2 regions of the Paraburkholderia sp. SECH2 genome follow, and region 2 is predicted to be linked to the other one. Evidence: riboswitches for the same ligand, from Rfam matches in the RefSeq annotation. Region 2 holds a riboswitch; the other holds the start of a gene.
The links. A riboswitch is a leader RNA that binds a small molecule or an ion and turns the genes downstream of it on or off. The one in region 2 is predicted to bind thiamine pyrophosphate.

Region 1: it holds a riboswitch for thiamine pyrophosphate, as region 2 does, so the genes downstream of both, M0D66_RS27935 (FAD-dependent oxidoreductase) here and thiC (phosphomethylpyrimidine synthase ThiC) in region 2, are expected to answer to the same signal.

What each region holds. Positions count from the first base shown of each region.
Region 1 covers NZ_JALPRH010000021.1:59,525-63,940, reverse strand. Annotated here, with positions in the region: gene thiE (thiamine phosphate synthase) at 1-542, opposite strand, end outside; gene M0D66_RS27945 (thiazole synthase) at 539-1,354, opposite strand; gene thiS (sulfur carrier protein ThiS) at 1,394-1,591, opposite strand; gene M0D66_RS27935 (FAD-dependent oxidoreductase) at 1,676-2,806, opposite strand; TPP riboswitch at 3,036-3,158, opposite strand; gene M0D66_RS27930 (ABC transporter ATP-binding protein/permease) at 3,521-4,416, shown strand, end outside.
Region 2 covers NZ_JALPRH010000020.1:133,963-138,378, forward strand. Annotated here, with positions in the region: gene thiC (phosphomethylpyrimidine synthase ThiC) at 1-1,662, opposite strand, end outside; TPP riboswitch at 1,755-1,873, opposite strand; gene M0D66_RS27510 (GreA/GreB family elongation factor) at 2,027-2,437, opposite strand; gene M0D66_RS27515 (hypothetical protein) at 2,966-3,433, shown strand; gene M0D66_RS27520 (thioredoxin family protein) at 3,624-4,416, shown strand, end outside.

The DNA of each region.
Region 1 (4,416 bases), on a different contig from region 2:
CACCCCGCAGTCGGCAGCACCGGGTACAGGCCGAGCCGGTCAGGGCAACGCGCGAACGCTTGCGCCGGCGCGGCCGGCAGACCGGCGAGGCGTGGGAAGTGCGCGATATCGGCCGGAAAGGCGTCATCCGCTTTCGTTTCGTCGCCGTCGCGCCACGCCAGCGCCAGGACCAGCGCGTCGTGCGGATCGAAGCCGCAGTCCAGAAACGCCGCCAGCGCGGAAATCCAGTCTTCGGCCAGATGACCTTCCAGACTGTATTTCTCGCCGCCCAAGTGCAGCGTCGCCGCGTTCTCAGCGGCGACGATCACGCCTGCGCCCTGCACCTGCCAGCGCGCCACCTGCTCGCCATGCTGCTGCGCGTCGGCGACGATGATCAGGTCGCCGCCGTTCGGCTCGTCCGGCGCGGTCAGACAGATGCGCCACGGCGCGTGGGTTGGCGGCCACTCGCCCAGGCGGGCGCGGATCCGCTCGGCGGCTTCGGTGAGTTCATCGGCAGGCGGCCAGAAGAGGTCGCGGCCAGTCAAAGGCAAAGTTTGCGTCATGCGGTGCTCCCGTCTTGATGCCAGAACGGCATGCCGACCACCGGCGTGCTCGCGTGCGCGCTTTCGCGCTCGGCCATCGGCCCCGCCAGAAAAGCCTGGCGGCCCGCTTCGACGCCCAGCGCAAAGGCGCGCGCCATCGCGTCGGGGTGCGTCGCCTGCGAAACGGCGGTGTTCAGCAGCACGCCATCGAAGCCCCACTCCATCACTTGCGCCGCATGCGACGGCACGCCGAGGCCGGCGTCGACGATCAGCGGCACGTCGGGCAAGCGTTCACGCAAGACCCGCAGGCCGTACGGATTGATCACACCCTTGCCGGTGCCGATCGGCGCGCCCCACGGCATCAGCGCCTCGCAGCCCGCATCGAGCAGGCGGCGGCCGATCACCAGATCTTCGGTGCAATACGGGAGCACCTTGAAGCCGTCCTTGATCAGCTGCGTGGCCGCTTCGATCAGGCCGACCGGATCAGGCTGCAGCGTGTAGTCGTCGCCGATCAGTTCGAGCTTGATCCACTCGGTTTCGAAAATCTCGCGCGCCATATGCGCGGTCGTCACCGCCTCGCCGACGGTCAGGCAGCCGGCGGTATTGGGCAACAGCGGTACGCCGTGGCGCTTGAGCAGATCGAAGAAACCGGCTTCGGCGCCGCCTTCGTTCATCTGCCGGCGCAGCGCGACGGTCACCATGCCGGGCTGCGCCGCGTCGATCGAATCGGACAGCGATTGCAGCGACGGATAGCGCGAGGTGCCGAGCAGCACGCGGCTCGCGAAAGTCTGGCCGTAGAGCGTGAGCGCGTCGGCGGTTTGGGGGGCAGTCATTTGCATAATCCTGGTCTCCGGCAAGGCGTGGCGCGGGGCTTAACCGCCGGCCACGGGTTGCACGACATCGAGCTTGTCGCCCGGCTGCAGCGCGCGCGCCGCATGCTGGGTGCGTGCGACGAAATCGCCGTTCAGCGCGACCGCGAACGGCGGACGCGCGCCGAACGCGGCGAGCGCATCGGCGACAGTCGCGCCTTCGGGCAACGACAACGGCTTCTGATTGATATGAATGTCCATGGTGTTCGAATACGGTTCAATCGATTGGGGGAGCGACGTCCGCCTGTTTTGCCTGCGGTTATTTCGCCGGCAGACGCGCAACGCTCATGCCGGCTCCCGCGTGGCGTCCAGTTGAAACAGCTCGCTCCAGCGCGCGGCATTTTGCCAGTCGGCGAAAGCATCGGCGTCGCCGATGCGGCCGTCGAGCAGCGCGGCGGCGAAGCGCACGGCTTCGTCGGCGACTTCGGGCACGATCATGTAGCCGTGCCGGTACAGGCCGTTCACGCGCAATGTCTGCGCGCCATCCCACAGCAAGGCCGGACGGTGGTCCGGCAAAGTCGGGCGGCACTGCGAATTCAGTTCGAGGATGCGGGCCTCGCCGAAGCCGGGATGCACGGAAAACGCCGCGCTCAGCAACTCGAGCGCCGAGCGCACGCTGACCGGCGACATGTCCTCGCCTTCCACTTCGGTCGCGCCGATCACGTAGAGATCGTCCTGCTTCGGCGCGATATACAGCGGGTAGCGCGGATGCAGCAGACGCACCGGCCGCGTCAGCTTGATACCCGGCGCATGCACGCGGGCGACTTCACCGCGGATCCCCCGCAACGTCGGCAGCACCGGCTTCGCGCCCAAACCCCGGCAGTCGATCGTGATGCGTGCGGCCGGCAGCGCATGATCGTCGACTGGCGTGTTCCAGTGCGTTTCGACACCGCGCTGGGCGAGGCCTGCCGCGAGCGCGGTCAACACCTGACGGTTATCCAGTTGGCCTTCGCGCGGCAGCAGCCAGCCCTGGTTGAAGCGGCCCGCCAACGCGGGCTCGGCAGCGCCGACCTGAGCGCCCGCCAGCGTCACGAAGCCGCCGTCGAGCAACTCAGCAGGCGCGTTCGAGCGCACCCGGCGTTCGAACAATGGCGCTTCGGTGCGATCGGCGTGATGCCATACGACCAGCGTGCCATTGCGCTGGAAGAACACCGGTTCGGGCAATTCGGCCAGCACGCGCGGCCAGGTGTCGAGCGAACTTGCGCCCAGACGGGTGATCAGCAGTTCGGCACTGGCGGCTTCGGCGAGCGGCGCCAGCATGGCGGCGGCGACCCAGGCCGCGGATTGCGTACCTGCGGCGTCGCCGCGCTCATAGAGCGCCACGCGATGCCCTTCACCGGCGAGGCGCCACGCGACGAGACGCCCGCACAGCCCACCGCCGAGCACGGCGAAATCGGGTCGAGCTAAACGATTCATCGCGTGCGCTCCGGGTCACAACGGCAAGCAACGCTAAAACAGCCCGGCGCGCCGGCACAACCGACGAAAACGCGGTGACGAGCAAAACACATGTCTGAAGAATAGGCGGTCATCGAGTCCTTTCCGTACGGCAAAAAAACGCACGTACCCAGGACGAAACCGGCGGGTGAGGCCGGCCGGGCAATAAGCACGTCCAATGACGGACGCCGCCCGGCGGGGAATGGAAGACTGGCTGCTTCCGGAAACTTCCCGCGCCGGTATTACCCGGATCGGGTGCAAAGGGTCTCTCTCAGCCTCGCCGCCGCTGCGTGAAATCACGCTGCCTGTGGGCAAAGCACCCCTGTTTCGTCGAAGGTCATTAGACCATAAAAGGCGCGGCGCCCGCAAACCAACGGCCTCTGCCGTCACACGCCATTGATCCGTCACTATCTTTCGATTCATCAATACGGCCGAATGCAGCGCTCTGGCACAATGCCAGGACCGGATACCGCTGGCGCGCGGGCGACATGCTTCGCCGCCCGCGCGCCAGCGGCATCGAGGCGGGACCTCTGAGCGGAAATTAATTTTCACTTAAGGGCTTCGCGCCAGAATCGGTCGCTCACCCGGACGTGCGTTCGTCGAGCACGACGCCCGGGGCACGCACCGCAAACCCGCCGTGGGGCCGGCCCGACTTGGGGGCCGCCCGACGCGGGCCAGCACTTCACCAGGATGCTCATGACACCGAATACCGCTTCCAGCCCCGTGCTGCCGCCGGACGAAAAAGTCTCCGCATGGAGCCTGATCAAACCTTACTGGGTTTCCGAAGAACGAAAAACGGCGTGGGCGCTGCTCATCGCGATCATCGTGATGAATCTGCTCATCGTGTGGATCAACGTGCGCCTGAACCGCTGGAGCGCCGACTTCTACAACGCGCTGCAAACCAAGAACGTGCACGATTTCCCGCACCTGCTGATGGTGTTCTCGGGGCTCGCGTTCGGCTTCATCATCCTTGCCGTGTACGGCCGCTATCTACGCCAGATGCTCGGCTTCCGCTGGCGCCAGTGGCTGACCACACGTTATCTCAACGAATGGCTGCACGACAGCGCCTTCTACCGGATCGAACGCGACCGGCTCGCCGACAACCCCGACCAGCGGATCAGCGACGACCTGCAATCACTCGCCACTAGCACGCTCTCGCTGACCCTCGACCTGCTGTCCACGATCGTCACACTGGTCTCGTTCATGACGATCCTGTGGTCGCTGGCCGGTGCGCTGACCGTTTCGCTTGGCGGCATGCCGGTGCAGATTCCGGGCTATATGGTGTGGGCCGCAGCGCTGTACGCGGTAGTCGGCTCAGTGATCATCCAGAAGGTCGGCCATCCGCTCGTGTCGATCAACTACCAGGCACAGAAAGTCGAGGCGGATTTCCGTTTCGGCCTGATCCGTCTGCGTGAAAACGCCGAGCAGATCGCCTTCTACAACGGCATGGAGACCGAGAAGAAGAACACGCACTCGCTGTTCGGCCGCATCCGCGACAACTGGTGGCAGGTGATGAAGTACACCAAGCGGCTCACCTTCGTGACGGCTTTCTACGGCCAGATTGCAATCATCTTTCCGCTGGTGGTCGCCGC
Region 2 (4,416 bases):
AAAACGCGCCTTCGACAATGCGTTGTCACGCACCTGCGCGCCCGGATGGCCCTTCGCCAGATCGGCGGCGTGCGCGGCGAGCTTGTACGTGATGATGCCGGTCTTGACGTCGTCCTTGTTCGGCAGCCCAAGGTGTTCCTTCGGCGTGACGTAGCAGAGCATGGCCGTGCCGAACCAGCCGATCATCGCTGCGCCAATGCCCGACGTGATGTGGTCGTAGCCCGGCGCGATGTCGGTCGTCAACGGTCCCAGCGTGTAGAACGGTGCTTGGTCACACCATTCGAGTTGCAGGTCCATGTTCTCCTTGATCAACTGCATCGGCACGTGGCCGGGGCCCTCGATCATGGTTTGAACGTCGTGCTTCCACGCGATCTGCGTGAGCTCGCCGAGCGTCTTCAGTTCGCCGAGTTGCGCTTCGTCGTTGGCATCGTAGATCGAACCGGGGCGCAGACCGTCGCCGAGCGAGAAGGCTACGTCATACGCCTTCATGATTTCGCAGATGTCTTCGAAGTGCTCGTACAGGAAGCTTTCCTTGTGGTGAGCGAGGCACCACTTCGCCATGATCGAGCCGCCGCGCGAGACGATGCCCGTCATACGCTTCGCTGTGAGCGGCACGTATTGCAGACGCACGCCCGCGTGAATCGTGAAGTAGTCGACGCCTTGTTCCGCCTGTTCGATCAGCGTGTCGCGGAAGATTTCCCACGTCAGATCTTCGGCCTTGCCGTTGACCTTCTCCAAAGCCTGATAGATCGGCACCGTGCCGATCGGCACCGGCGAATTGCGGATGATCCACTCGCGTGTTTCGTGAATGTGCTTGCCGGTGGACAGATCCATCACCGTGTCGCCGCCCCAGCGGATCGCCCAGGTCATCTTGTCGACTTCTTCGCCGATGGAGGAGGTCACCGCCGAGTTGCCGATGTTCGCATTCACCTTCACGAGGAAGTTGCGGCCGATGATCATCGGCTCGCTTTCCGGGTGGTTGATGTTGTTCGGGATGATCGCGCGGCCGCGCGCAACTTCTTCGCGCACGAATTCCGCGGTGATTTCCTTCAGGCCATCGGGACCGAATGCGCTCGCACCGAACGCCTGGCCCGGATGCTGGCGGCCCATCATCGCGGCGAGCTTTTCGCCGTTCGGACCGCTCGTCTTCAGGCTTTCCAGATACGCGGCGCGTTGCTGGTTCTCGCGAATCGCGATGTATTCCATCTCCGGCGTGATGATGCCTTTACGCGCGTAGTGCATCTGCGAGACGTTCTTGCCGGCGATGGCGCGGCGCGGCGTGCGGTGCAGGCCTTTGAAACGCAGATCGGCAGTCGCGGTATCGGCGGCGCGTTCGCGGCTGAAGCCGCTCGAGAGACCCGTCAGCGCTTCGGTGTCGCCGCGCTCTTCGATCCAGGCTTGACGCAGCGCGGGCAGACCGGCGCGGATGTCGATCTTGGCTTCCGGATCGGAGTAGGGGCCCGACGTATCGTAGACGAAGACCGGCGGATTCTTCTCGCCGCCGAAGCTATCCGGCGTATCCGCCTGGGAAATTTCGCGCATCGGCACGCGGATATCGGGCCGCGAGCCGGTTACGTAGACCTTGCGGGAATTCGGCAGCGGCGCGACAGCGGCGGCATCGACGTGGGCGTCGGCGGAAAGGAACTTCGGGTTGGCGTTCATGCGTTATCTCCTCGGCATAGCAATGTGGGGCCGCTAAGCAGGAGACGAGACGGAAGTTGTCGGAATTCGCGAGAGATGAAACGGTAGACCAGGTGCGAAATCCGTACGCTTCCCTGCGCTGGCATTATCCAGATCAGGTTCAAAGGGTATTTCTCACCCACGCAACACGGACCTCCAACCTCCGCGCTACGCAGGACCCCCGCGTTAGCAGCGCACACGATACACCGCCCGGGCGCTGCTTGGCAACCCGTCTTGAAAAAGTCAGATGTCGGAGATAACGCCCGTCAGCCGCGCACTATTCTTATTGTGATAGGGCTGCCGGGGATGATGCGGCGCAGCGTTCTGCGTCGTGAATGGCTTTGGCTTACAGCGTGAAATCGTCGGCGGCTTCGGGCTGAAACAGGATCTTTTCGAGCTTCAACACCTTCTCCGTGCCGCTCGGCGGCGTGAAGCGGATGCGCTCGCCGCGTTTGGCGCCGAGCAGTGCAAGACCGACCGGCGAAAACACGTTCAGGCGGCCGTGCGCGAAGTCCGCGTTGGGCGGATAGACAACGGTCCAGGTCATCTGCTCGCCACTGGTTTCATCGACCAGCGTGGCTTGCGAATTCATCGTGACGACGTTCGCGGGGATGTCGCGCGATTCGACGATCACAGCGCGCTCCAGGACGTCGTCGAGCATGTCTTGCAGCTTGGTGTCAGCGCCGGGCGCGGCTGCGTGCTTTTCAAGACGGGCGACGTCGAGTTCGGTGAGGTAGCAGGTTTTCGTCTTTTTCATGACGGGTTCTCCAATTGATCTGCATGTAAGGGAATGGCGTACGGATGAGATCAGCCCGGAGCCCGACGACGCGGCCCCGGTAATGGAGGGGAAATGCGTCAGATCGGGCGCCGGGCGGCGAGAAGCGGGAGCGTTCGGGACGGCTGGCCGGCGTGTGGCGTCGCGATGTCCACGCGCGCGCAGCCGGTTGCGCGGCGGGGGCGCAAGCGGGTGAGGGCTCGGGAAAACGGAACGCGCATTGGGGTAGCCGGCAGAGTATGAAAAGTAGTGCGGGAGCGTCGGAAAGCAAGCTTGATCGACGCAATCGAAAGGTGAATGTTAGCACGGGCCGGGCGTCTTCTTAATCGCCGCTGGGAGGCGCCGTGGATACGCGTTGCGGCGTGTCGATATCGCACGGGGTCGTTCAAGACCGCCGTCGCGCTGCCGTTAATCCGCCTGTAGGGGCGGCCGTTGCCCAGTCGAGTGAGCGGCGGTGGGCAGCGCGTCAATGGCGCGATGCGATTCGAGACGGCTTAAGGAGAGGTGCTGATGAAAACTGGAATGGGGCGGTTTGAGGGGCTCAGCGCGGTCGCGGCGACGGCAACGCTGGTTGCGCTCATTGCGGCGCCAATGCCGGCGGTGGCCGCGAATGGCGGAACGATCAGTTTTTCGGGCGCGATCGTGGCGTCGCAACTGGAGATTTCGGTGGCGCCCGCCGGGGCGCGTGTCGATGCCAGGAGCGCGCGGCTTGATCAGTCGGGTTCAGCGGTCACGCTGATCTTTAGCGCTGAGCCGGGCGTGGCGACGGGCGCCGATGTCGCGCTTCAGGTGAATAGCGCCGCGACAGCGCGTAACGGTGACGCGCTGACTGAGCGTTTTGTCGACAGCCGCGGACGTGTGTTCCGTGCGGCTAGCGACGGCCACTACCGCGTTGGCCGCGACGGCGGCGTGTTGTCGCTCGCACCGAAGAATGCCGGGCAGGATACCCGGGTGACGGTTGTCGTGAGTTACGACTGAGACACCCTCCGCGGGGCGCTTTGGGGCGGTTCGCCCGCAAGCGTACAGACACACCGCGCCCCGCGGGGATAAACAGCATGGAACGGTCTCGACCGTAGGCGAGCAACGCAGACAAAAATAAAAATTCAAAACCGGCTGTCATAAGCGGGCTTGTGGTTCGACAAACGTGCAGATTCCGATGGAGCACGCCATGCAAACCGCACGAACCCGCCGAGGCAATCGGTATGTCACTCGCGCAATCGCGCTAGCCGTAGCGCTGACAACCCTCTTCGCCAGTGGCCTTGCAAGCGCAGCAGGCGCCGTGTGTGCGTCGCACAGCCCATCGCACCGCGTAGCGCTGGTGGAGCTCTACAGCAGCGAAGGCTGCAACAGCTGCCCGCCCGCCGACAACTGGCTGAGTCAGTGGAAAAACAGTGGTGCAAGCCAAAGCATCGTGCCGTTGGCGCTGCATGTGGACTACTGGAATAGCCTCGGTTGGACCGACCGTTTCTCGCAACATCGCTTTACTGAACGTCAGCAGACCCTCACCGACCTCGCCGGCGGCCACACCATCTATACGCCTGAAATCTTCGTATCAGGCCGCGAACTGCGCAGCTGGTCGCAACGCGACAGTTTCCAGAGCCGCATCGGCCAGGTCGTTGCCGAACCGGCGCAGGCGAACGTGGCGCTTGAACTGAAACCTCAGGCGAAAGGCGCCTTCAATGTCGACGCGCAATTCACCAGCAAGGCGGCAAACACCACGGCCCCGCTGAATGCCTACATCGCGGTTTACCAGAACGCGTTGAACTCGCAAGTCAGAGCCGGGGAAAACAGCGGCGCAACGCTGCATCACGAACGCGTCGTGCGGCAATGGATCGGACCCGTGCCGCTGGTCGCCGGTAACGCGCAAATCCGCCGCGATATCCGTATCGACGATGCCGATGCGAATGCTCCGGCGGACCACTTCGGCGTCGTCGCCTTTGTCGAAAACGCTGCGACCGGCG